DNA from 4 places in the Streptomyces sp. NPDC088733 genome. Region 1 is predicted to be linked to each of the others. Evidence: riboswitches for the same ligand, from Rfam matches in the RefSeq annotation. Region 1 holds a riboswitch; each other region holds the start of a gene.
What was found. A riboswitch is a leader RNA that binds a small molecule or an ion and turns the genes downstream of it on or off. The one in region 1 is predicted to bind cyclic di-AMP.

Region 1 (5,699 bases):
GCTCGGCTGGCTGGACGTCAAGACGTCCAGCGGTGTCGAGGTGCCGGCGATCGAGGCCGCCGTCGACGAGGAGCTGGCCCGCTTCGCCGAAGAGGGGCCGACGCCGGAGGAGATGGAAAGGGCCCAGGCCCAGCTGGAGCGCGAGTGGCTGGACCGGCTCGCCACGGTCGGCGGCCGCGCCGACGAACTGTGCCGCTACAGCGTGCTGTTCGGCGACCCGCAGCTGGCGCTGACCGCGGTCAAGCGGGTCCTGGAGGTCACCGCCGACGAGGTGCGTGCCATCGCCGCGGCGACGCTGCGGCCCGACAACCGCGCCGTGCTCGTGTACGAGCCCACCGGCTCCGCGGCGGCCCCCGGCGAGGACTCCGACGAGGACGAGGAGGGCGCGGACCAGTGACCGACGTCCAGAGCACCATGACGTTCCACCCGCAGCCCCGGCCGGGCGACCCCAAGCCCTGGGACTTCCCGGCCCCGGACCGCTCCCAGCTGCCCAACGGGCTGACCGTGCTGCGCAGCCACCGCCCCGGCCAGAAGGTCGTCGCCGTCGAGGTGCTGCTCGCGGCGCCGCTCGACGCCGAGCCCGAGGGCCTGGACGGCGTCGCCACGATCATGGCCCGCGCCCTGTCCGAGGGTACGGACAAGCTCACCGCCGAGGAGTTCGCGGCCGAGATGGAGCGCTGCGGCGCCACCCTCGACGCGCACGCCGACCACCCCGGCGTGCGGGTCTCGCTGGAGGTCCCCGCCTCGCGCCTGGACAAGGCCCTCGGCCTGATCGCCGACGCGCTGCGCGCCCCGGCGTTCCCGGAGAGCGAGATCGAGCGCCTGGTGGGCAACCGCCTCGACGAGATCCCCCACGAGCTCGCCAACCCCGCGCGGCGCGCCGCCATGGCGCTGTCCAAGGAGCTCTTCCCCGCCGAACTGCGGTGCTCCCGGCCGCGTCAGGGCTCGGAGGAGACCGTCTCGCGGATCGACGCGCCGGCCGTCCGCGCCTTCTACGACGCGCACGTACGGCCGTCCACCGCGACCGCGGTCGTGGTCGGCGACCTCACGGGCATCGACCTCGACGCGCTGCTCGGCAGCACCCTGGGGGAGTGGAGCGGCAAGCCCGCCGAGCGCCGCCCGCTGCCGTCGATCACCGCGGACGACACCGCCCGCGTGATCGTCGTCGACCGCCCCGGCTCCGTCCAGACCCAGGTGCTCATCGGGCGGACGGGCCCGGACCGCCACGACCCGGTCTGGCCGGCCCAGGTGCTCGGCACGTACTGCCTCGGCGGCACGCTGACCTCGCGCCTGGACCGCGTGCTGCGGGAGGAGAAGGGCTACACCTACGGCGTCCGCGCCTTCGGCCAGGTCCTGCTCTCCACGCCGGAGGGCACCGGCATCTCGCTGCTCGGCATCAGCGGCTCCGTGGCGACCGACGTCACCGCGCCGGCGCTGGCCGACACCTGGCAGGTGCTGCGCACCCTGGCGGCGGAGGGGCTCACCGACGACGAGCGGGACGTCGCCGTCCAGAACCTCGTGGGCGTCGCCCCGCTGCGCTACGAGACGGCCTCGGCCGTCGCCGGCACCTTCGCCGACCAGGTCGAGCAGTCACTGCCCGACGACTTCCAGGCGCGGCTGTACGAGCGCCTGGCGGCCACCGGCACGGTCGAGGCCACGGCGGCGGCCGTCGCCGCGTTCCCGCTGGACCGCCTCGTGGTCGTGCTGGTCGGTGACGCCTCGGTGATCGCCGACCCGGTCCGCGACCTCGGCATCGGCCCCGTGACGGTCGTCACGGGCGCCTGACGCCACCCCGCCCGCCCCGCGGCCCCGGACGCCCCATCGGCGCCCGGGGCCGCGGTGCGTGTGGGCTCAGGGCTCCAGCCGCTCAGGGCGCCGCTGCACCCGGTGGGAACTGGGGTTTTGCCGTTCGGGGAACGGTTGGTGACGGTTGGGGGTCGGTGTGGCATCCCGCACAAAAGCCCGGATTTTTTTGGAACCGCCGCAGGGGCGCGGTTAGCGTCCTCGGGTTGTCCGGCGGAATCAGCCGCCTCCCGCGGCACCGGAGCAACGATCGCCGAGTCCCCGTCGGGCGTGAGCCTGGGGAGCCGGGGACCCACATGAGTCGTCCCCTGGGGTGAATCGGGCCTGCCCTCACCGGGGCTCCCGTAGGAGACCTTCCTGCTCCGAACCCGTCAGCTAACCCGGTAGGCGAGAAGGAAGGAAAGGATCCCCGCCTGCCCATGGCGTTCACCATACGTACCACCGTCGCTTGCGCCGCCGCGTTCACCGCCGTCACCGCCGGTACGCTCACCACCTCCGCGCAGGCCGCGGACACCGAGCGTTCCGCGTTCGCCAAGTGCGCCGCCGTCAGCGGCGACCTGGCGGACCACCTGGCCGAGCAGGCGGACGCGCAGCGCAAGGCGGCGGTCTCCGCGGCGAAGAAGGCCGCGAAGCAGCACGCGGCGCACGTCGCGCATGTGGCGAAGGTGCGGGCGGCCGAGAAGGCCGAGGCCGCCGCCAAGGCCACCGCGGTACGCGCCAAGGCGAGGGCCGCGGCCCGCGACGGCGCGGCGCACGCATCGCGCTCCCGCGCCCGCACGTCCCTGACCTCCTGGATGCTGCCGGTCCACGGCGCCATCGGCACTCCGTACCACGCGACCAGCAGCCTGTGGTCGTCCGGCTACCACACCGGCGTGGACTTCCAGGCGGCCATCGGCACGCCCGTGCACGCCGCCGGCGCCGGCACGGTCGTCGAGGCCGGCTGGGGCGGTTCGTACGGCAACAACGTCGTGATCCGGCACGCGGACGGCATGTACACCCAGTACGGCCACCTGTCCTCGATCGCGGTCTCGGTCGGCCAGGCGGTGTCCGCCGGCACCCGGATCGGCCTGTCGGGCGCCACGGGCAACGTGACCGGCCCGCACCTGCACTTCGAGGCCCGGACCACCCCGGTGTACGGCTCCGATGTCGACCCGGTGGCGTACCTGCGCTCCCACGGCGTCCTCTTCTGAGCGCTTTCTGATCTCCCGGTCCACCGGTCCACCGTTCCACCGTTCCACCCCCCTCCCCCCACCCCGAAGGCCCCGGCTCCCCCACGCCGGGGCCTTCGGCGCGCGCGGACGTGTGTCCAAAAACGCTCCATGAATTCAGGGCTGCCGCCGGAATCGGCCACGTGCTGGAATAGGGTCGCCACGAAAGCGCCGGCACCTGCGTCACGCGGAATTGAGCCGCAGCCGTCGGCACGCAGGGAAAGGAAACCGGCGATGTGGGACCGGACGTGAACGGGACGGGCGGCGCGGGGCGCCGTATTTCCGCCCAGGCGGTGTGCGCGGCGATCCGTGACGACATCGTCGGCGGGCACTTCGCGCCGGGCAGCCGGCTGACCGAGGAGCAGCTCGCCAAGCGCTACGGGGTGTCGCGGGTGCCCGTCCGCGAGGCGCTGCGCACCCTGGAGTCCGAGGGCTTCGTCCGCACCCGCCGGCACGCCGGGGCCTCCGTGGCCGAGCCCACCGACCAGGAGGCGGCGGACCTCCTGGAGATCCGCGGCCTGCTGGAGCCGCTGGGTGCCGCACGCGCCGCCGAGCGGCGTACGGAGGCGCACGTCAAGGTGTTGCGCGGGCTGGTGCGGCTCGGTCAGGAGCGGTCCGTGCAGGGGCAGTTGTCCGACCTGCCGGCGCTCGACGGCTGGTTCCACGAGACGCTGGCGCAGGCTTCCGGCAGCCCCACCCTGGTGACGCTGCTGACGCAGTTGCGGCGCAAGATCGCCTGGGTGTACGCGGTGGACTCACCGGGCCGCGCGGCGGCGTCCTGGGAGGAGCACGCATCCGTCGTGGACGCCGTCGCCCGGGGTGACGCGGAGCGCGCCCGCGCGGCGATGGCCGGCCATGTGGAGCGCGCCGCGGCGGTGCACCGGTTGCGCCGCCCGGAGCGCGCGGGCCGTGGCGCGACCCTTCGGTGAGGAAACGGAAACATGCCGGACACACGCCGAGTCGTCGGTTTTAACAGCGCTGCCGTATACAACGGGGAGAATAGGGCCGAATTCTGACCTGTGCGCGGTCGCCGCGCGTTTCCGCGGTGCGTCGCGTCGAATTCTTCCGGTGGCCGGAAAAGCCGGTGCCGCGGAATCCGGCCGGATTCCGCGGCACCGGCCCCGGCATGCCGGGCGGCGGGTCAGACGGTCTCGGGAAGCTCTTCCAGGCCCTCGGACACCAGCTTCGCCAGGCTGTCGAGCGCGGCGTCGGCGCCCTCGGCGTCGGAGGCCAGGACGATCTCGTCGCCGCCCGCGGCACCCAGGCTGAGCACGGCGAGCATCGAGGCGGCGTTGACGGGGGCACCGTCGGCCTTGGCGATGGTGACGGGGACGCCGACGGCGGTCGCGGCGCGGACGAAGATCGCTGCGGGACGGGCGTGGAGTCCCTCGGCCCAGCCGACGGTGACGCGGCGCTCAGCCATGGTGTTGTCCTTCGGGTCGTTCCAAGGAGGTCTAGACCAGTCTGCCATGCCGGGCCCACCGGTCGGTCCTGCCCTTCCGTCCCTGACATCGTCGCACCGATCCCGCCCGTGCCGATGCCCGTACGCTGGCCCCATGACGACCCCGCCGTCCACGGAAGAGCGTGAGTACCCGGTCCACTGGGAGGCGGACGTCGTCCTGCGCGACGGCGGGATCGCCCATGTCCGGCCCATCAGGCCCGACGACGCGGGGCGGCTGGTCAGCTTCTACGAGCAGGTCTCGGACGAGTCCAAGTACTACCGCTTCTTCGCGCCCTACCCGCGGCTGTCCGACCGGGACGTGCACCGCTTCACGCACCACGACTACCGCGACCGGGTGGGGCTGGCGGCCCTGGTGGGCGGAGAGTTCATCGCCACCGTGCGCTACGACCGCACCGAGAGCGACGAGGCAGAGGTCGCCTTCCTCGTCCAGGACGCGCACCAGGGCCGCGGGGTCGCCTCCGCGCTGCTCGAGCACGTCGCGGCCGTGGCGCGTGAGCGCGACATCCGGCGCTTCATCGCCGAGGTGCTGCCCGCCAACCGCAAGATGATCAAGGTGTTCACGGACGCCGGCTACACCCAGCAGCGCAGCTTCACCGACGGCGTCGTCCGGCTCGAGTTCGACCTCGAACCCACCGAGCAGTCGGTGGCCGTGATGCGCGCCCGCGAGCAGCGGGCCGAGGCCCGGTCCGTGGCGCGGCTGCTCAGCCCGTCTTCGATCGCCGTGATCGGCACCGGACGGCGGCCCGGCGGCGTCGGCCGCAGCACGCTGCGGCACATCACCGAGGGCGGCTTCACCGGGCAGGTGCACGCGGTGAACCGTTCCTTCGATCCCGGCCTGCGGATCCTCGAACCCGAGGGCGTCCCGGCCCACCGCTCCGTCGCGGAGATCCCCGGACAGGTCGACCTCGCCGTGATCGCCGTCCCCGCGGAGAACGTCGCGGAGGTGGTCGCCGAGTGCGGCCGGCACGGCGTCCTCGGCCTGCTCGTCCTGTCCTCCGGCTACGCCGAGTCCGGCGCGGAGGGCGGCCGGAGGCAGCGCGCCCTGGTCCGCCAGGCCCGCTCGTACGGCATGCGCGTCATCGGGCCCAACGCCTTCGGCGTCCTCAACTCCGCCGCCGGCGTCCGGCTCAACGCCTCGCTGGCCCCCGAGACCCCGCGGGCCGGGCGGCTCGGGCTGTTCACCCAGTCCGGGGCCATCGGCATCGCCATGCTGTCCGGGCTGCACC
Region 2 (5,699 bases), on a different contig from region 1:
CGGCGAGGTGTGGCTCACGCTGAAGCCGAACGAGAACCCCTCCGAGCGCGGTGGCACCGTCTACGGCTCGTACGCGCAGCCCAACACCGGCCGTATCAAGGTGATGTCGCTGAACAGCGGCGCCCCGGTGCCGGCCGCGAACGTCGGCGACAAGTTCACCGGCGACACCGCGGGCCCCATCGACTACGACAGCTTCGGCGGCTACAACGTCCAGGCCACCACGGTGGGCAGCCGGGTCGACATGGGCCTGAAGCGCGAGGTCACCCGCAAGCAGAAGGACGCCGAGCTCGCGGTCGCCACGTACAACGTGGAGAACCTCGACCCGTCCGACCCGGCCGACAAGTTCGCGCGGCTCGCCGAGGGCGTCGTCACCAACCTGTCCTCGCCCGACATCGTGGCCCTGGAGGAGATCCAGGACAACAACGGCGCGGTCGACGACGGCACCGTGGCCGCGGACCGGACCGTGAGCAAGTTCATCGACGCGATCGTCGCCGCCGGCGGCCCGCGCTACGACTGGCGCTCGGTCGACCCGACGAACGACACCGACGGCGGCGAGCCCGGCGGCAACATCCGCCAGGTCTTCCTGTTCAACCCCGACCGCGTGGTGTTCAAGGACCGTCCGGGCGGCGACGCCGGCACCGCGGTCGCGCCCGTCGCGACCAAGAAGGGCGTCCGGCTCTCGGTCTCGCCCGGCCGGATCGACCCGACCAGCTCGGCGTGGGGCAGCAGCCGCAAGCCGCTGGTCGGCGAGTTCGAATTCAACGACAAGCAGGTCATCGTCGTCGCGAACCACTTCAACTCCAAGGGCGGCGACGAGCCCCTGCACGCCAAGAACCAGCAGCCGAACCGTTCCTCCGAGGCCCAGCGCAAGCAGCAGGCCACCGAGGTCAACACGTTCGTGAAGTCGCTGCTGGACGTCGACAAGAACGCCCGCGTCGTGGTCCTCGGTGACCTCAACGACTACGAGTTCTCCGACGCCCTGTCCACGCTGACCTCGGGCGGTGTGCTGACCGACCTGCTCACCACCCTCCCCGCGGAGCAGCGCTACACCTACGTGTACGAGGGCAACTCCCAGTCCCTCGACCACATCCTGCTCAGCCCCGACCTGCGTCGCTACGACTACGACGTCGTGCACATCAACGCCGAGTTCGCCGACCAGGCCAGCGACCACGACCCGCAGATCGTCCGGATGCGCCTGAGCGGCGCCCAGGCCGACGACTGACGGTCGCGTCATCTCGCGGAAGGGGGGCGGTGCCGGCGGGCACCGCCCCCCTTCCGCGTGTCAGCGGTGGTCGCGCTCGTGGTGCGGGACGCCGTTCCTGAGGGCCTCGTCGCCCGTCCAGGTGGCCAGCAGCTGGAGCGCGGCCTCGGAGGACGAGCCGGGCTCGGCGGTGTGGATGCACATGGACTGGTCGGCGTCGGCGGGGAACACCACGTTCTCGTACGCGAGCGTCAGGTCCCCCACGACCGGGTGGTGGTAGTGCTGGACGCCGTGGGTCCGTTCCCGGACGCCCTGGTCGGCCCACCAGTCGCGGAACTCCGGGCTCTTTATGGTCAGTTCGCCGACCAGCTCGGTCAGCCCCGGATCGTCGGGGTACCGCGCGGCCTGCGCCCGCAGGGCGCCCACGAGTTCGGCGGCGTAGGCCGCCCACTGCCGGTACAGGTCCCGCGCGGCCTCGTCGAGGAACAGGTAGCGCGCCAGGTTGCGGTCCCGGTGCGGGAGCACGTCGAAGTCGGTGATCAGCGCGCGGGCCAGCCGGTTGGAGGCCAGTACGTCGCCGTGCCGGCCCAGGACGAGGGCCGGGGAACGGCCGTCCAGCAGATCGAGCACGCGGTGCACCTCGGGCCGGACCCGCTGCGGCCGGTGGGGCGGGCGGCGGCGGGCGGCCTGCCGCGGCCGCGCCAGCTCGAAGAGGCTGGCCCGTTCGTTCGCGTCCAGGCGCAGGGCCCGGGCCACGGCGTCCAGCACCGCGTCGGAGACATTGTGCTGCCGGCCCTGCTCCAAACGGGTGTACGAGTCGGTGCTCACGCCGGCGAGCCGCGCCAGCTCCTCCCGCCGCAGCCCCGGCACCCTGCGCGCCGTGCCGCTGACCGCCACCCCCGCATCCTGAGGGCTCAGCCGCGCCCTGCGGGTCCGCAGGAACTCCCTGAGCTCGGCGTTGTGCTCCATGTCCTCCAGTATGGGCGGCCGGTCATGCACGCGCCCGGCCCCGCGTCCCGGCCCAGGTCGGGGGCGCGGGAGGGGTTTCGGAACGGGGCGGGGCGGCGCATCCCGGGAGACGGGCCGGAGGTGGGCTAGACGCCCTCCTCCAGATGGCGGAGGCGTTCCTGGAAGTGGTCGAGGCGGGCGCGCAGGGCCGCGGCCTCCGCGGCGAGCTCCTGGCGCAGCGGCGGGCCGTCGGCGGGGAGCGGAGCCTCGCCGGTGACGTTGACGCCGGGGCCCGCGAGCCGGCCGAAGTCCGCCGGGTCCAGCACCCGCAGGTCCGCCGCGCAGGCGCGGCAGGTGCCCTGGAGGGTGCGCCAGCCCGGCAGGCCCGTGCCGTCGCGCACGAAGACGCGTGCCGGGCGGCCGCAGCGGCAGGCCGCCATGCGGACGGTGCGCACCCGCTGCCGGGCGTAGCGCATGCCGCGTTCGTACCGGGTGTACGCGCCCAGCACGCTGACCTGGAGGATCACCGCGTCACCGCAGTCCGTGGCGCAGGTGAGCGCCTGCGCCTCGGCGGCCGTGTGGAGGCAGTAGAAGCCGCAGTCGCAGCCCCGGGCCGGGCTGGCGTGCCGTCTCCCGTAGCCGCACCGGGCGTCGTCCAGGACGCCGTACACGATGCGCCCCCCGAGGGAGACGCCCCGGAAGCCGACGCGCGTGCCGTCCGCGGAGAGCATGGGGAACGCCAGCTTCCAGCCCGTCGGCGGCACCGCCGGCCGCTCCTCCGGCAAGCGGCGCCCGTACCTCACCGGGCCGCGGCCTCGGCGCTCTCGGGCTCCTGGGCGGCCGTGACATCGGCCGACGAGACCGTCCGGGCCGTCACCTCTGCCGCGACGTCGATCTCCTTCGCGACACCGGGCGGCTCGTCGCCGGTCTCCTCCGCGTAGCCCTTGGCCAGTGCTTTGCCCAGCTTCATGCCAGCCTCCAAGATCGGGCGAATCCGCCGTACTCGGGCATGATGACGCACCCGCGCGGCCGTCGCATAGGGGGCGTGGGGGCTCCCGCCGTCCGGGACCGGACTCCGGCCGCGCGCCTTCCTCGGAGGGGTGGCCGCCGGCCGCAGTGGTCACGTGATTGACGGCGCATCAGCGTCCGGTGGCCTCTTATGGCCCGTCACGACGGCCGGTATGCCCGGGTTCTGATGCCTTTCGACACCGCCGCCGCCCCATGCATGCAGAGCCGCCGCATGTCAAGAGTGACGAGGGTCACGGCACTGTCGTGTGACCCGTGGGGCGCCCGGGGAATTCTGGCGCCGGGCCCGCGGTCGCCGCCGCGCGGTGCCGTGCCTCTCCGTGGCGGGTGCCGCGCTCCACGAGGACCCGGACGGCGACCGCCGGGCCCACCGCTTTCCGGCCTCGCGGGTGGCGTGAAGTGCACCGCAGCCCCGGACCGGGCTCCGGCGCGGACGGTGCTCCGCGACCTCTCGGCGCCTTCCGGGGGCGGGTGTTGGATCGCCGGGACCCGGGGCCGACCCTTACTCCTCGTGAGCAGACAGCTCCCTTCCGCATAACGACTGATGCACACTCACATATCTCGTTGGTCACGGCAGTCACAGCGGAATGTCCGTCTCTGGCCGTTACATCCCCATAGATTCCCGCTGTGAACTCGCCGAAGCGGCTTGGAATTGGGTGCTGCCTCTATTAACGTTCGATAACGCAGCGCGGTCACCCGTCGCCCGCCAGGGCGGCGCCGTGCGCTTGCCGAATCCCGTCCGCGGGAACCGGGGAACCACTTCCTGGGGTGAATCGGGGGGCTTGCACAGTCCTCGTAGGAGACCTTCCTGCTCCGAACCCGTCAGCTAACCCGGTAGGCGAGAAGGAAGGAAAGGAGTGCGCCCGCGTGGCGTCGAACGAGCCTGCCCTGATACCCGGACAACAGCAACAAACGACCGGGTACGCCAACCCCGAGTGGGACACCGCCGAGTGGAACATGGCCGCCGGCTGGAACCCCCCGGCCACCGAGCAGACTCCGCCGACGAAGAACGCGATCGACGGCTGGGACACCGCGGAGTGGAACTTCGCCGCCGGCTGGGTCGAGGAAGCACTCGCCGCCGCCCCTGAGCCCGCTGCCGAACCCGTCGAGCCGGTCGCCCCCTTCACGCCGGTCGCCCCCGTGCCCGAGCCGCGCAGCGCGGTCGAGGCCGCAGCCTTCCTCGACGAGGCGTACGGCGTCCGCGAGGCGGCCCCCGCCCACGAGGCGGACACCCGGGACACGAACACCGCGCAGCCGCTGCCCCCGTACGGCGAGCCGGAGCCGGCCACCGAGCCGTGGAACCCCACCGAGGAGTCGACCGCCCCTGTGCGCGGCCGGCACCGCGTGGCCAAGCAGCGCACCCTGGGCCGCGGTTCGGCGGTCTTCGGTGTCGCGGCCGTGGCCGTGCTCGGCGTCGGCGGTGTCGCGACCGCCGAGGGCAAGAACCCGCTCCCCGTCTCCCTCCCCAAGCTGCCCGAGGTCTCCAAGGTGCCCGGGATCGGCGGCCTGCTCGAGAGCGAGCCCACGGCCAAGCCGGTGGCCCAGGCCCTGACCCCCGGCGCCGGCGAGGCGCTGCGCGCCCGCATCCTCGACCAGGCCCAGCAGCAGCGGAACGCCGCCGACCACGCCGCGCGCACCGCCGCGCAGCAGGAGGCCGCCGCCAAGGCGGCCAAGGCCGCCGCCGCACAGCAGGTGCGCGTGGAGGCCGCGGCCAAGAAGAAGGCCGCCGAGGAAGCCGCGAAGAAGGCCGAGGCCGCGCGCCTGGCCGAACTCGCCAAGAGCTACACCCTGCCGCTGACCTCGTACACGCTCACCGCGAGCTTCGGGCAGTCCAGCTCCCTGTGGGCCAACACCCACACCGGCCAGGACTTCGCCGCCCCCACCGGCACCCCCGCCAAGGCCATCCACAGCGGCACCATCACCGAGGCCGGCTGGGCGGGTTCGTACGGCTACCGCATCATCCTGACCCTCGACGACGGCACCGAGCTCTGGTACTGCCACCTCTCCTCGATGCTGGTCACCTCGGGCAAGGTCTCCACCGGCGACACCATCGGCCGCGTCGGCGCGACCGGCAACGTCACCGGCCCGCACCTGCACATCGAGGTCCGCCCCGGCGGCGGCGACCCGATCGACCCGATGCCGTGGCTGCGCAGCATGGGCATGAAGCCCTGACCCGATGAGCTGAGAGCGTCGTACGCACGGACCCCGGCGGCCTGGTGACACCCCCGACACCAGGCCGCCGGTCCGTTGTCCGGCGGACGCACTACGGCACGAGGAAGTTGTAGAGCTCCGAGACCCGCGGCGGCCCGCTCGGCTCCGGGAATCCGGACTCCTTGGCCGCCGGCATCATGATCACCAGGTAGGCCTCCAGCGCCTCGGCCGAATTCCACACGTTCACGATCCGCAGACCGTCGTTGGTGATCACTGCGGCGTGGGCCAGCAACCCGGCGGGCGGATGGTCGGGGCCGAATCCGGCGCGGTGATTGGCCTCCTCGTACTGCAGGGCCGTCACGCCCGGGAACTC
Region 3 (5,699 bases), on a different contig from region 1:
CCTGCAACACCGAGGCCAAGCTGCTGCTGCTCACCCACGCCTTCGAGACCTGGGGCGTGCTGCGCGTCACCTTGAAGACCGACGCCCGCAACGCCCGCTCGCGTGCCGCCATCGAGCGCATCGGCGGACGCTTCGAGGGCATCCGCCGCGCCCATGTGCGCGCGACCGACGGCACCGTCCGCGACAGCGCCTACTACTCCGTCCTCCAGGACGAGTGGCCGGACGTGCGGGCCGCGCTGCGGGGCCGCCTCCAGGGGTCCTGACGGCCGGGACCCCCGGGGCGGCGACGCCTGCGGGAGCTACGGGATCTCGACGCCCGCCTCGGCCGACAGGCGGTCGATCTCGGCGAGTTCGGCCGCGGTGAGGGGCTCCGCGTCCAGGGCCGCGAGGTTCTGGTCGAGCTGCGCGACGCTGCTTGCGCCGATGAGCACGGAGACCACCCGCGGGTCGCGCAGGACCCAGGTCAGGGCCAGCTGCGCGAGGGTCTGGCCGCGTTCGCCCGCGAGCTTGTTGAGGGCGTGGAGCAGGGTCAGCTTCTCGTCGGTGAGGGCGTCGCGCTTGAGGAAGTGGCCGAGGGCCATCCGGGAGTCCGCGGGGACGCCGTCGAGGTAGCGGTCCGTCAGCTGGCCCTGGGCGAGCGGCGAGTAGGCGATGAGAGCGGTCCCGGTCTCCCCGACGGCGTCGAGGACGCCCGCCTCGGGGCCGCGCTGCAGCATGCTGTAGGCGGCCTGGTGGATCAGCAGCGGGGTGCCGAGTCCGCGCAGGATCTCCGTGGCCCGGCGGTGGGCGTCCGCGGGGTAGTTGGAGATGCCCGCGTACAGCGCCTTGCCCTGGCGGACCGCGGTGTCCAGGGCGCCCATGGTCTCCTCCAGGGGCGTGTCCGGGTCGAAGCGGTGGGAGTAGAAGACGTCGACGTAGTCCAGGCCCATCCGGCCGAGGGACTGGTCCAGGGAGGCCAGCATGTACTTGCGGCTGCCCCACTCGCCGTACGGGCCGGGCCACATGTCGTACCCGGCCTTGCTGGCGATGAACAGCTCGTCGCGGTACGGGCGCAGGTCCTGGGCGAAGAGGGTGCCGAAGTTGGCCTCGGCCGAGCCGGCCGGCGGGCCGTAGTTGTTGGCGAGGTCGAGGTGGACGACCCCGCGGTCGACGGCGCGGCGCAGCACCGCGCGCTGGGTCTCCAGCGGCGAGGTGTCGCCGAAGTTGTGCCACAGGCCCAGGGACACGGCGGGGAGCAGGACCCCGCTGCGGCCGGTGCGGCGGTACTGCATGGAGGCGTAGCGGTCTTCGGCGGCGAGGTAGGGCACGCGGGGGCTCCCGGTCGAGGTGTGGGTACGGCGGTGCGCTGAGGTGTCGATGTAAGAAAATGTTCGGGATTGGGAGGCTACCCCTGGGGGTTCCGCGCTGTCACCCGGGTTCCCGGCCCTCCCGCGGGGTGGGAAGGGGGCGGGGGCGCCGCCGGGAATCGACGGGTGCGGGCATCGGTTGTCCCGCCGGGCACGACGACGTGCGCGGGCGCCATGACGCCTTCCTGGAGGGCGGGTTGGAACTCCCCTTGTCCTGCCTTATCCGGCATTGAGGGCCGTAAGCGGACATATGTATCCACAGTGCATGCGTAGGCAATAGGTACGTGATGGGTGTCACGCGGCGAACACGCTGCGGCGCCCCGCGGCGACCGAGCGTCGATTTATGCCCCCCATATTCACCACTCGTATACGGCCGTTCGCCCGGGGTCATCAATTCGCCTACACAGAGCGGACACATCTCACGTAACGTCACGGAATTCATTGATCGACTTGCCGGTCGGCAATTGCTGTGATTCAGGACCTTGCCGGGGCGCGATTGCGTCGTTTAGCTTCCAAGTCCCGCAGGCCGGATGCCGGCGGGAATTCTTCCGAGTGGAACGCCTAATCCTGCCGCCACTCGTAAGCCGGATGACAAGACCGCACGGCAGGAGCGGGGGACCCAGGTAAGTGCCGTTCCGTGTCACGGGACGGCTTGGGGTGAAGTCGCAGCGACGTGCCTTTGTTTGGCATGCCTCGATGCGGCCGGGCATCTCCAGCCCGAACCCGACAGCTCACCTCGTAGGCGTCGGAGAGGAATTCCCCATGCCCGCAAAGGGAAAGCACCGTCGTCAGCGGACCAACCGTTTCGTCCGCATCGGCGCATTCGCCGGCACCACGAGTGCCGCGATTGCCCTTCCGGTTGTCGGCGCCACCGGTGCCCACGCCGCTCCGGTGAGCGTCTGGGACAAGGTCGCCAGCTGCGAGAGCACCAACAACTGGTCCATCAACACCGGTAACGGTTTCTACGGCGGCCTCCAGTTCACCCAGAGCACCTGGGCCGGATTCGGCGGCACCAAGTACGCCGCCCGCGCGGACCTCGCGACCAAGGCCGAGCAGATCGCGGTCGCCGAGAAGGTCCTGGCCGTCCAGGGCCCGCAGGCCTGGCCGGTGTGCGGTCCCAAGGCCGGTCTGACCAAGGACATGGCCGACACCTCGGCCACCCCCGAGAGCGTCGCCGGCACCACGGCCCCCAAGCCCGCCACCCCTGCGAAGGACACGACGGCCGGCAAGCCCGCCGGCTCCACCTCCAAGCCGGGCACCGGCGGCAGCTACACGGTCGTCGGCGGCGACACCCTCTCCTCCATCGCGGACGCCCAGGACGTGACCGGCGGCTGGCACGAGCTGTACGCCGCAAACCGGTCCGTCATCGGTGGCGACCCCAACCTGATCCGCCCGGGCCAGGTCCTGGCGCTGAGCGGCACGGTCAAGGTCGCCCTCCCGGACAAGCCCGCGAGCACGCCCGCGCCGGCCAAGCCCTCCACCTCGTCCGCCTCCGGCTACACGGCCCCGCTGGACCACGTCACGCTGGGCACCCCGTACCACCAGGCCGGTTCCATGTGGTCGAAGGGCTACCACACCGGTGTCGACTTCATCGCCTCCACCGGCACCAAGGTGAAGGCGATCGCTTCCGGCACCGTGGTCTCCGCGGGCTGGGGCGGCTCGTACGGCAACCAGGTCGTCATCAAGCACGCGGACGGCAAGTACTCGCAGTACGCCCACATGTCCTCGCTGTCGGTCTCGGCCGGCCAGACCGTCTCCGAGGGCCAGCAGCTGGGCCTGTCGGGCGCCACCGGCAACGTCACCGGCCCGCACCTGCACTTCGAGGTGCGCACCACCGCGTCGTTCGGTTCCGACATCGACCCGCTCGCCTACCTGCGCGCGCACGGCGTCAGCGTCTGAACAACCTGACTGCCCGTCATCCGGCGGTAGTACGTGCCCTGTTCCCCGTACCGCGGGGGCAGGGCACGTGCCGTTGGCGAGTGACCGAAAACGGATCGAATATTTCCATTTCTGGTTTCCTCCCGATCGAACGATCAGTAGCCTCTGAGCCACGCGGCCGTCCCCACGGACCCGTGCCCTGATCCCGACGAGCTGGAGCCGTTGATGGAGCGTCCCGCCTGGGCCCCCCATGGCATCGACCTGTCCGTCCCGAGCGTGTCGCGCATCTACGACTACTACCTGGGCGGATCGCACAACTTCGAGGTCGACCGGGAGGCGGGGCGCCGGGCCATCGAGGCCTTCCCGGGCCTGCCCAAGATCATGCAGGCCAACCGGGCCCTCATGCGCAGGGCCGTGCGCTTCGCGGTGGACGAGGGCATCACCCAGTTCCTCGACATCGGCTCCGGCATCCCCACCTTCGGCAACGTCCACGAGGTCGCCCAGGCCGCGGACCCGGCCGCCCGCGTCGTCTACGTCGACCACGACCCCGTCGCGGTCGCCCACAGCCGCGCCGTGCTCGACGGGCACGGGAACGCCGCGATCGTTGCCGCCGACCTGCGGTCCCCGCGCGACATCCTCGACAGCGAGGAGACCCGCCGGCTGCTGGACCTCGACCGCCCCGTGGCGCTGCTGCTGGTGGCCGTCCTGCACTTCGTCGAGGACGCCGACGACCCCGCCAAGGCCGTCGCCGAACTGCGCGACGCGCTCGCGCCCGGCAGCCTGCTCGTCCTCACCCACGCCTCGGTGGAGGGCGGCCCGCGCCGGCCGGAGGAGGGCGAGCGGGTCGAGAGCGTCTACCGCAGCGCCAGTTCGCCGCTGATCATGCGCTCGCGGGCCGCGGTGGAGGCGTTTTTCGACGGCTTCGAACTCGTCGAACCCGGACTGGTCTCGCCGCCGCTGTGGCGGCCGGACGGCTCGGACGACGACGAACCCGACCCGGTGGTCTTCAGCGGGTTCGCGGGCGTCGGCCGCAAGGTGTGACCGTGGCCACGGAACCCGACCCGGAGCCGGAGCCCGAGCCCGAACCCGCCGACGGCCTGCGGCGCTTCGCGATCATCTGGAGCCGGGCGATCTACCCGGCGACCGCCACCTCCATGACCCGCGGCGAGTTCGAGGAGTACCTGCTCCCGCTCGCCGCGCGGCTGGAGGCGGCCCTGCACGCCCGGCCCTTCGACCCGCGCGCCGCCGCGGAGATCGGCTCGGCGCTGGTGGCCGCGCACTGCACGGACCCCGAGGCGCTGCCCCGCATTCTCGGCGTCGTGGACGCCTATCTGCTGCTGTACTCGCCGCTGGACCCGGCCCTGCCCGCCGACGAGGGCCGTACCCGCTCCGCCCGGCTGCAGCACTGGATCGCCTACGGCTACACGGGCGCGCTGCGCGAACGGACCAGGACGGAGCAGGAGGCCCTGTCCCGGGCCGCGCTCGCCGCCCGCACCGCCGTCGAACAGGCCCTGCACGAGAGCGAGGTGCGCTTCCGCGCCATCTTCCAGGGCGCCTCCATAGGCATCGGCATCGCCGACATGGAGGGCCGCATCCTCGACGTCAACGACGCCCTGACCGCCATGTTCGGCGGCCTGGAACGCCGCATCCTCAGCCGGAACGTCTACGACTGGGTGCACGCCGAGGACGCCCCCGAGGTCTGGGAGATGCAGCGCCAGCTCAACCGGGGCGAACGCGACCGCTACAGCGTCGAGAAGGCGTACTACCGCCCCGACGGCACCGCCCTGTGGACCAACCTGACGGTCTCCCTGCTCCGCGACCCCGCAGGAGTCCCGCAGTACATGCTCGCGCTGATGGAGGACATCACCGAGGAGCGCCTGCTCAGCGAGCGGCTGCGGTACGAGGCCACGCACGACGCCCTCACCGGGCTGGCCAACCGGAACCTGTTCTTCGAGCGTCTGGAACAGGTGCTCGGCGGCGCCGAGGGCTCCCGCGTCGGGGTCTGCTACCTCGACCTCGACGGCTTCAAGGACGTCAACGACAGCCTCGGCCACGCGGTCGGCGACCGGCTGCTGGTGGCCGTCGCCGAACGGCTGAAGGCCTGCGTCACCTCGCCGGACCAGCTCGTCGCCCGGATCGGCGGCGACGAGTTCGCCGCGCTCGTCGTCAACCCGGCCAGCCGCGCGGACGTCACCGGCCTCGCCGACCTCGTCCTGGCCGCGCTCGCCGACCCCATCCGCGTCGACGACCGCGAACTCTCCGTGCGGTGCAGCATCGGCATCGTGGAGGGCCAGGCCGGCAGCCTCGGCCCGGCCGAGGTGCTGCGCAGCGCCGACATCACCATGTACCGCGCCAAGGCCGCCGGAGGGAACCGCTTCGAGCTCGCCGACCCCGACTCCGACGCCCGCGCCATCACCCGGCACGGGCTCACCAACCAGCTGCCCGTCGCCCTGGAGCGCGGTGAGTTCTTCATCG
Region 4 (5,699 bases), on a different contig from region 1:
GAGCCGGCCAGCACGGCGAGAGCCTCCTCGCGCGTGGGCAGCTCGCGGCGCAGCCCCTTCTCCACCAACCCATTGAGCAGATCCATGCCGCGATCCTGGCGCACGCGGCGACCATCGGCCAATGAGGCACCCCACAAGACCACTCGCGCAGGGTGTGTGGATCACCACACCGTGCAAACCGGCAGGGCAGACTACGGTGCTGGAGACATCGCACACCGACCCCGGGGACGACCATGGCCCGCGACCCGTTCGACTGGATCGACGCGCACGCCGAACGGCGCGGCGCGGCGGGGCTGGTGCGCACCCTGCGGCCCCGGCCGGCCCGGTCGCCGCTGCTCGACCTCGCCTCCAACGACTACCTGGGCCTGGCCCGGCACCCGGAGGTCACCCGCGCGGGTGCCGACGCGTGCCTGCGCTGGGGCGCCGGGTCCACCGGCTCACGGCTGGTGACCGGCAGCACCGAGCTGCACGCCGAGCTGGAGGCCGAACTCGCTGCCTTCTGCGGCTTCGAGGCGGCCCTGGTGCTGGCCTCGGGCTACGCGGCCAACCTCGCCGCGGTGACCGCGCTGACCAGTGAGCCGGGCACCCTGATCGTGTCCGACGCGGGCAACCACGCCTCGCTCATCGACGGCTGCCGGCTCTCCCGGGCCACCACCGAGGTCGTCCCGCACGCCGATCCCGCCGCGGTGCGCAAGGCGCTGTCCGGCCATGACGGGCCCGCCGTGACCGTCACCGACTCCGTCTTCTCCGTCGACGGCGACGCGGCCCCGCTCGGCGAACTGGCCGCGGCCTGCGCGGAGGCGGGAGCGGCCCTGCTGGTCGACGACGCGCACGGGCTCGGCGTCCTCGGTGACGGCGGGCGTGGGGCGGCGGCCGCCGCCGGGCTTGCCGGTGCCCCCGGGCTGGTGTGCACGGCCACCTTGTCCAAGTCGCTGGGCAGCCAGGGCGGCGTGGTGCTGGGCCCGGCCCGGGTCATCGGGCATCTGGTCAACGCGGCGCGGACGTTCATCTTCGACACCGGTCTGGCGCCGGCGGCCACGGGTGCCGCCCTGGGGGCGCTGCGGCTGCTGCGCCGGGAGCCGGACCGCGCCGCGCGGGTGCGTGAGGTGGCCCGGGAACTGCACAAGAGGCTCGCCGCCGCGGGACTGGAGGCCACCGCGCCGGACGCGTGTGTGGTGTCGGTGCGGGCGCCCTCGCCGGAGGCGGCCGTCCAGTGGGCCGCGGACTGCCGGGAGGCGGGGCTCGCTGTGGGGTGCTTCCGGCCCCCGTCGGTGCCGGACGGGATCTCCCGTCTGCGGCTCACCGCGCGCGCCGACCTGACGGACCGGGAGATCGGCGACGCCGTCGGGACGATCGTCCGTACGGCGCCGCCACGCCGCTGAGCTCAGGGGCGCCCGGTCAGGGTTCCCGTGCGCACGGCGTCCAGGAACGCGTTCCACTCGGTGGGGGTGAAGAGCAGGGCCGGGCCGCGCACATCCTTGGAGTCGCGGACGGCGAGCTGTCCCGAGAGCGGCCCCGAGGGGACGAGGGCCGTCTCGACGCAGTTGTTCGCCGCCGTGCTGTAGCTGCTGCGTCGCCAATTCATTCCGAACAGGGACGCACTGGAGGAAACGTACTGAGGCAGTGCGCTGGACATGGGGGTGTGCCTCCTTACGCGCCTTTGCCGATGCCGCTGACGAAGGTCAGCGACTGTTCGCTCGACAGGGCGTGGGAGCGCAGCCGGTTGAAAGCGGCACCGTACGCCCTGATGTCCTCTTCCTGATCCAGATAGAGACTACTCGTCAACTGGTCGAGAACGACAACATCCAGATCAGCAATGCGCGGAAACGAGAAGATGACGAAAGGCCCCGTGACGCCGATATGACCACCGGCGGAGAAAGGCAGCACCTGCAGATGCACATGGGGCAGGGAACCGAGCTCCACAAGATGGCTCAATTGCGCCGCCATCACTTCCGGTCCCCCCACCCGGCGCCGCAGCACCGCCTCGTCGAGCACCGCCCACAGCTCCAGCGGCGGTGAGGCGCGCAGCACCGCCTGCCGCGCGATACGCACGTCGACCAGTGTCGCGATCTGCCGCGGGCCCAGGTGGGGCAGCACCGAACGGGTCAGCTCGCGGGCGTAGTCGGGGGTCTGCAGCAGTCCCGGCACCACGGTGGTCTCCAGCGTGCGGGCCCGGCAGGCGTCGGACTCCAGGGAGATGAAGTCGCGGTAGGCGTCCGGGAGTTCCTCGCGGTACTCGTGCCACCAGCCACGCCGGGCGCCCTCGCCCCCGGCCAGCGCCGCGAGCATGTCGCGCAGCCGCTGGTCGCGGACGCCGTACGCGTCCAGGAGCGCGGTCACGTCCTCCGGGCGCACGCCGCTGCGGCCGGTCTCGATGCGGCTCACCTTGGACTGATGCCAGCCCACCCGGAGGGCGACCTCGCCGCTCGTCAGGCCGGCCGTGTCCCTGAGACGGCGCAATTCGGAGCCGATCTTGCGGCGGCGGACCGCCGGCACCTGCTGCATGACTGTGTACCTCCTGGTTCCCGGCATGCCCCGCCGGTCCCCGGGCGAAGTCTGCCGCGCAAATACGTTCTCTCGTAGCAGAGTTCACCGCTTTGGGCGACAGATATATGCATATAGCTGTGGTGGCACCGGTTTGACGGCACGATAGGTGGCACTCTGGCGCGTGGAAGCCGGTGGACACCGTACGGAAAGTACGGCCCCCGGCGGCCCGGGCGTGCGGCCCGGACAGGCGCGTGCCGGAGTCCCGGTCACGGCGGGAAAGGGACAGCGTCGCCATGGCAGACCATCAGGAAGTATCCGTCACCCTGCCGAGCGACCCTGCCTCGGTACCCGCGGCCCGTCGATACGTGTGCGACCTGCTGGTGGAGTGGGGGATGGCGGACGACTCGTCGCATGCCGACGCCGTGCGGCTCATCGTCTCCGAACTCGCCACCAACGCCGTCCTGCACACCCTCGGCCAGTCGCCGACCTTCACCCTCGACATCCGGCTCGACCGCGACGAGCAGCTGCGGATCGGTGTCACCGACAGCCATCCTCGCTGGCCCCAGCGCCTGCCGGCCGCCGTCCAGCAGGACAACGGCCGCGGCATGGTGATCATCCGGCATCTCACCGCCGAGGCCGGGGGCCGGCTCCATGTCACCCCCACCGACGAGGGCGGCAAGACCGTCTGGATCACCCTGCCGTGGGTGGCGGCGCCCGCACCGGTGGAGTGAACGCGCGACGGGGCCGCCCGCCGCTCAGCCGTGGCCGGGTACGAGCAGCGCCTCCGCGCCGACGGGGGTGAAGCCGGCCGCCAGCAGCGCCCGTACGCTCGCCGCGTTGCCCGGCGCGATCTGGGCCCAGAGCGTCCCGCCGTCCGGGACCAGCCGGCGCGCCTCCAGGGCCAGCCGGCGGCCGAGACCGGTGCCGCGTGCCGCGGGCTCGACCTCGACGGCCATCTCCCAGCGGCCGGCCACCCCGCGCCCGATGAGGACGGTGCCGCCGGGCACCGTCCAGACCCGCACCTCGTCCCGGTGCGACAGCGCCCGCGCGGCACGGGGATGCTCGCGGGCGGCGGTCTCCCGCAGGGCGAGCGGGGGGCCGGGCGGCGGACCGGGGAGGGCGGTGGCCGTCGTCAGCAGGTCGATGTTGTTCACCCGGCGCCCCAGCAGCCCGCACAGGGCCGTCAGGAACGGCGGGTTGAGCGGCGCCGACAGGTCACCGGGCGGCAGCAGATCCCGGACCAGGGCGGGGTCGGCGTCGGCGAAGACCACGCTGTGCGCCGTGAAGGCGATGACGCCGGCGTCGCGTGCCGAGGGCTGGGGCACGATCGTCACCGATCCGTCGGCGGGCGGGAAGACGCCCCGGGCGGCGTCGGCGAGCAGGCGCGGCAACGTCATGGGCGCCACGCTACGGCCTGCCGTGACCTGCCCCCGGCTACCGCGGGGAGAGGCCCCGGTTCGCGGGGCCCGGGAGGGCGGGCCCGGGCCCCGCGGCGGGCGGTCACCTCACACGGCCGTACCAGACGCTGCGGGTCCAGATCTTCTCCAGGCGCACCCGGCCGCCCGGCTTGGGGGAGTGCCAGATTCTCCCGTGGCCCGCGTATATCCCGACGTGGTAGATGCTGCTCCCGTAGTGGAAGAACACCAGGTCCCCGCGGGTGCGGTCGGAACTGTGCAGGTGCCGTGTGCTGTTGTACTGCGCGGCGGCGGTGCGGGGCAGTTTCCTGCCCACCTTCTTGAACGAGTAGAGCGTCAGGCCCGAGCAGTCGAAGCTGCGCGGGCCGGTGGCACCGTACCGGTAGGGAGCGCCCTTCTTCGAGGCCGCGACCTTCAGAGCCTCCGCCCGGATCGTGGCGGCGTCGGCGTGCTGGGCCATGTCCGGCAGGACCGCCGGACCGGCGACGGCGGCCGCCGTGAGGGCGGAGACCGCCCCGAACCGGGAGAGAACCGCGGACATGGCTGATGGCGCGATCATGCGCAAACCCTTCGTCGTCCGCCTGCGAAGGATGACCTGTCGGGTTCGGGCAGGCGAAGATGCCCGGCCGCTGACGCGGCTTCACCCCAAGGAATCGGCCCGTGGGCCGGTCCCGTCGTACTCGGGTCCTCCGCTCCTGCCGTTGCGTTCTGTGTCGACCTGGCGTCCGCGACGGCGGCAGGACTCGGCGTCCGCGCGGACCGCCCCGCCGGATGACGGGGGCTTGTCGTCGAAGGGATGGTCACCCACAGAACCGGTCAGGACATAACTCATCCGGTCGAATGTGAGTCTCTTCACGACTCACCTATTCGGGTGGACTCCGGGCTCAGGAGCCTCACCTGACGACTCGAAACCAGTCGAACACCTGCGATGGAGCGGCAGATTCCGGATGTGTGCGGCCGAGGCGCGCAAGTCGGGACCGATCGCGTGTCGACGCGACGTACAACGATCGGGCGAGTCCATTCGGTGTGACTTCGTGTCGCGCCGGTGCCGGCGTCCGACGGGCCGCCGGAGAGGCCGATCTGATCGTCACTCAAGGTGATGGAGCATCAATCACGCTGCGCGGGAGGCAGGGTGACCAGCCGCGTTCTCCGCTCCCCGTCGAGCACGCGCAGGGCGCGCTCGATCGTCGTGGTGTGCAGCTCGTGCTCCCCCCGCAGATGCATCGTGGTCAGCGCGTCGCGCAGTTCCGTCGCACGCCCCGCCAGGGCCTGGGCGGCCCGCAGCGCGCCGTAGGTGTCCCTGACGCGGGCGGGATTGATCCTCCCCAGCAGATCCACGACCTCCAGGTAGGTGTCGATGAGCTCACCCTCGGCGCGGGTGAGCGCGGGCAGCGGCGGCAGTTCGGGCACCACGGCCGGTCACCGCACGGCGCGCGGGCCGGTCCCGCCGTCGCCCTTGCGGCTGACGGTGAGCCGGTCCACCAGTCCGTACGCGAGCGCGGACGGGGCGTCGAAGACGGTGTCGCGCTCGATGTCGGCCCGGATCCGCTCCGGGTCCCGGCCGGTGTGCCGTACCAGCAGTTCCTCCAACTGGTCGCGGCTGCGCAGCAGTTCCCTGGCCTGGATCTCGAGGTCGGCGGTGGTGCCCTGGACGACCTCCGTGAAGGAGGGCTGATGGATCAGTACACGTGAACGGGGAGTCGCCAGCCGCTTGCCCGGCGCCCCGGCCGCCAGCAGCACGGCCGCGGCCGAAGCGGCCTGGCCGACGCACACGGTCGAGACGTCGCAGCTGACGAA

Region 2: another riboswitch for cyclic di-AMP. It lies ahead of ACIP64_RS27965 (M23 family metallopeptidase); the one in region 1 lies ahead of ACIP64_RS34155 (M23 family metallopeptidase).
Region 3: another riboswitch for cyclic di-AMP. It lies ahead of ACIP64_RS16025 (transglycosylase family protein); the one in region 1 lies ahead of ACIP64_RS34155 (M23 family metallopeptidase).
Region 4: another riboswitch for cyclic di-AMP. It lies ahead of ACIP64_RS22985 (C40 family peptidase); the one in region 1 lies ahead of ACIP64_RS34155 (M23 family metallopeptidase).

What each region holds. Positions count from the first base shown of each region.
Region 1 is NZ_JBIVLH010000026.1:125,125-130,823, reverse strand. Features, by position in the region: gene ACIP64_RS34165 (M16 family metallopeptidase) at 1-397, shown strand, start outside; gene ACIP64_RS34160 (M16 family metallopeptidase) at 415-1,785, shown strand; cyclic di-AMP (ydaO/yuaA leader) riboswitch at 2,045-2,208, shown strand; gene ACIP64_RS34155 (M23 family metallopeptidase) at 2,223-2,993, shown strand; gene ACIP64_RS34150 (GntR family transcriptional regulator) at 3,248-3,940, shown strand; gene ACIP64_RS34145 (HPr family phosphocarrier protein) at 4,153-4,434, opposite strand; gene ACIP64_RS34140 (GNAT family N-acetyltransferase) at 4,568-5,699, shown strand, end outside.
Region 2 is NZ_JBIVLH010000017.1:91,251-96,949, forward strand. Features, by position in the region: gene ACIP64_RS27945 (endonuclease/exonuclease/phosphatase family protein) at 1-1,222, shown strand, start outside; gene ACIP64_RS27950 (helix-turn-helix transcriptional regulator) at 1,283-2,170, opposite strand; gene ACIP64_RS27955 (hypothetical protein) at 2,296-2,913, opposite strand; gene ACIP64_RS27960 (hypothetical protein) at 2,949-3,119, opposite strand; cyclic di-AMP (ydaO/yuaA leader) riboswitch at 3,892-4,031, shown strand; gene ACIP64_RS27965 (M23 family metallopeptidase) at 4,043-5,347, shown strand; gene ACIP64_RS27970 (hypothetical protein) at 5,439-5,699, opposite strand, start outside.
Region 3 is NZ_JBIVLH010000007.1:320,388-326,086, reverse strand. Features, by position in the region: gene ACIP64_RS16035 (GNAT family N-acetyltransferase) at 1-263, shown strand, start outside; gene ACIP64_RS16030 (aldo/keto reductase) at 300-1,307, opposite strand; cyclic di-AMP (ydaO/yuaA leader) riboswitch at 1,895-2,104, shown strand; gene ACIP64_RS16025 (transglycosylase family protein) at 2,109-3,245, shown strand; gene ACIP64_RS16020 (SAM-dependent methyltransferase) at 3,450-4,265, shown strand; gene ACIP64_RS16015 (putative bifunctional diguanylate cyclase/phosphodiesterase) at 4,262-5,699, shown strand, end outside.
Region 4 is NZ_JBIVLH010000012.1:91,817-97,515, reverse strand. Features, by position in the region: gene bioB (biotin synthase BioB) at 1-86, opposite strand, end outside; gene ACIP64_RS23010 (8-amino-7-oxononanoate synthase) at 234-1,382, shown strand; gene ACIP64_RS23005 (DUF397 domain-containing protein) at 1,385-1,636, opposite strand; gene ACIP64_RS23000 (helix-turn-helix domain-containing protein) at 1,651-2,505, opposite strand; gene ACIP64_RS22995 (ATP-binding protein) at 2,781-3,218, shown strand; gene ACIP64_RS22990 (GNAT family N-acetyltransferase) at 3,243-3,884, opposite strand; gene ACIP64_RS22985 (C40 family peptidase) at 3,988-4,461, opposite strand; cyclic di-AMP (ydaO/yuaA leader) riboswitch at 4,466-4,636, opposite strand; gene ACIP64_RS22980 (hypothetical protein) at 5,010-5,315, opposite strand; gene ACIP64_RS22975 (ATP-dependent Clp protease proteolytic subunit) at 5,322-5,699, opposite strand, start outside.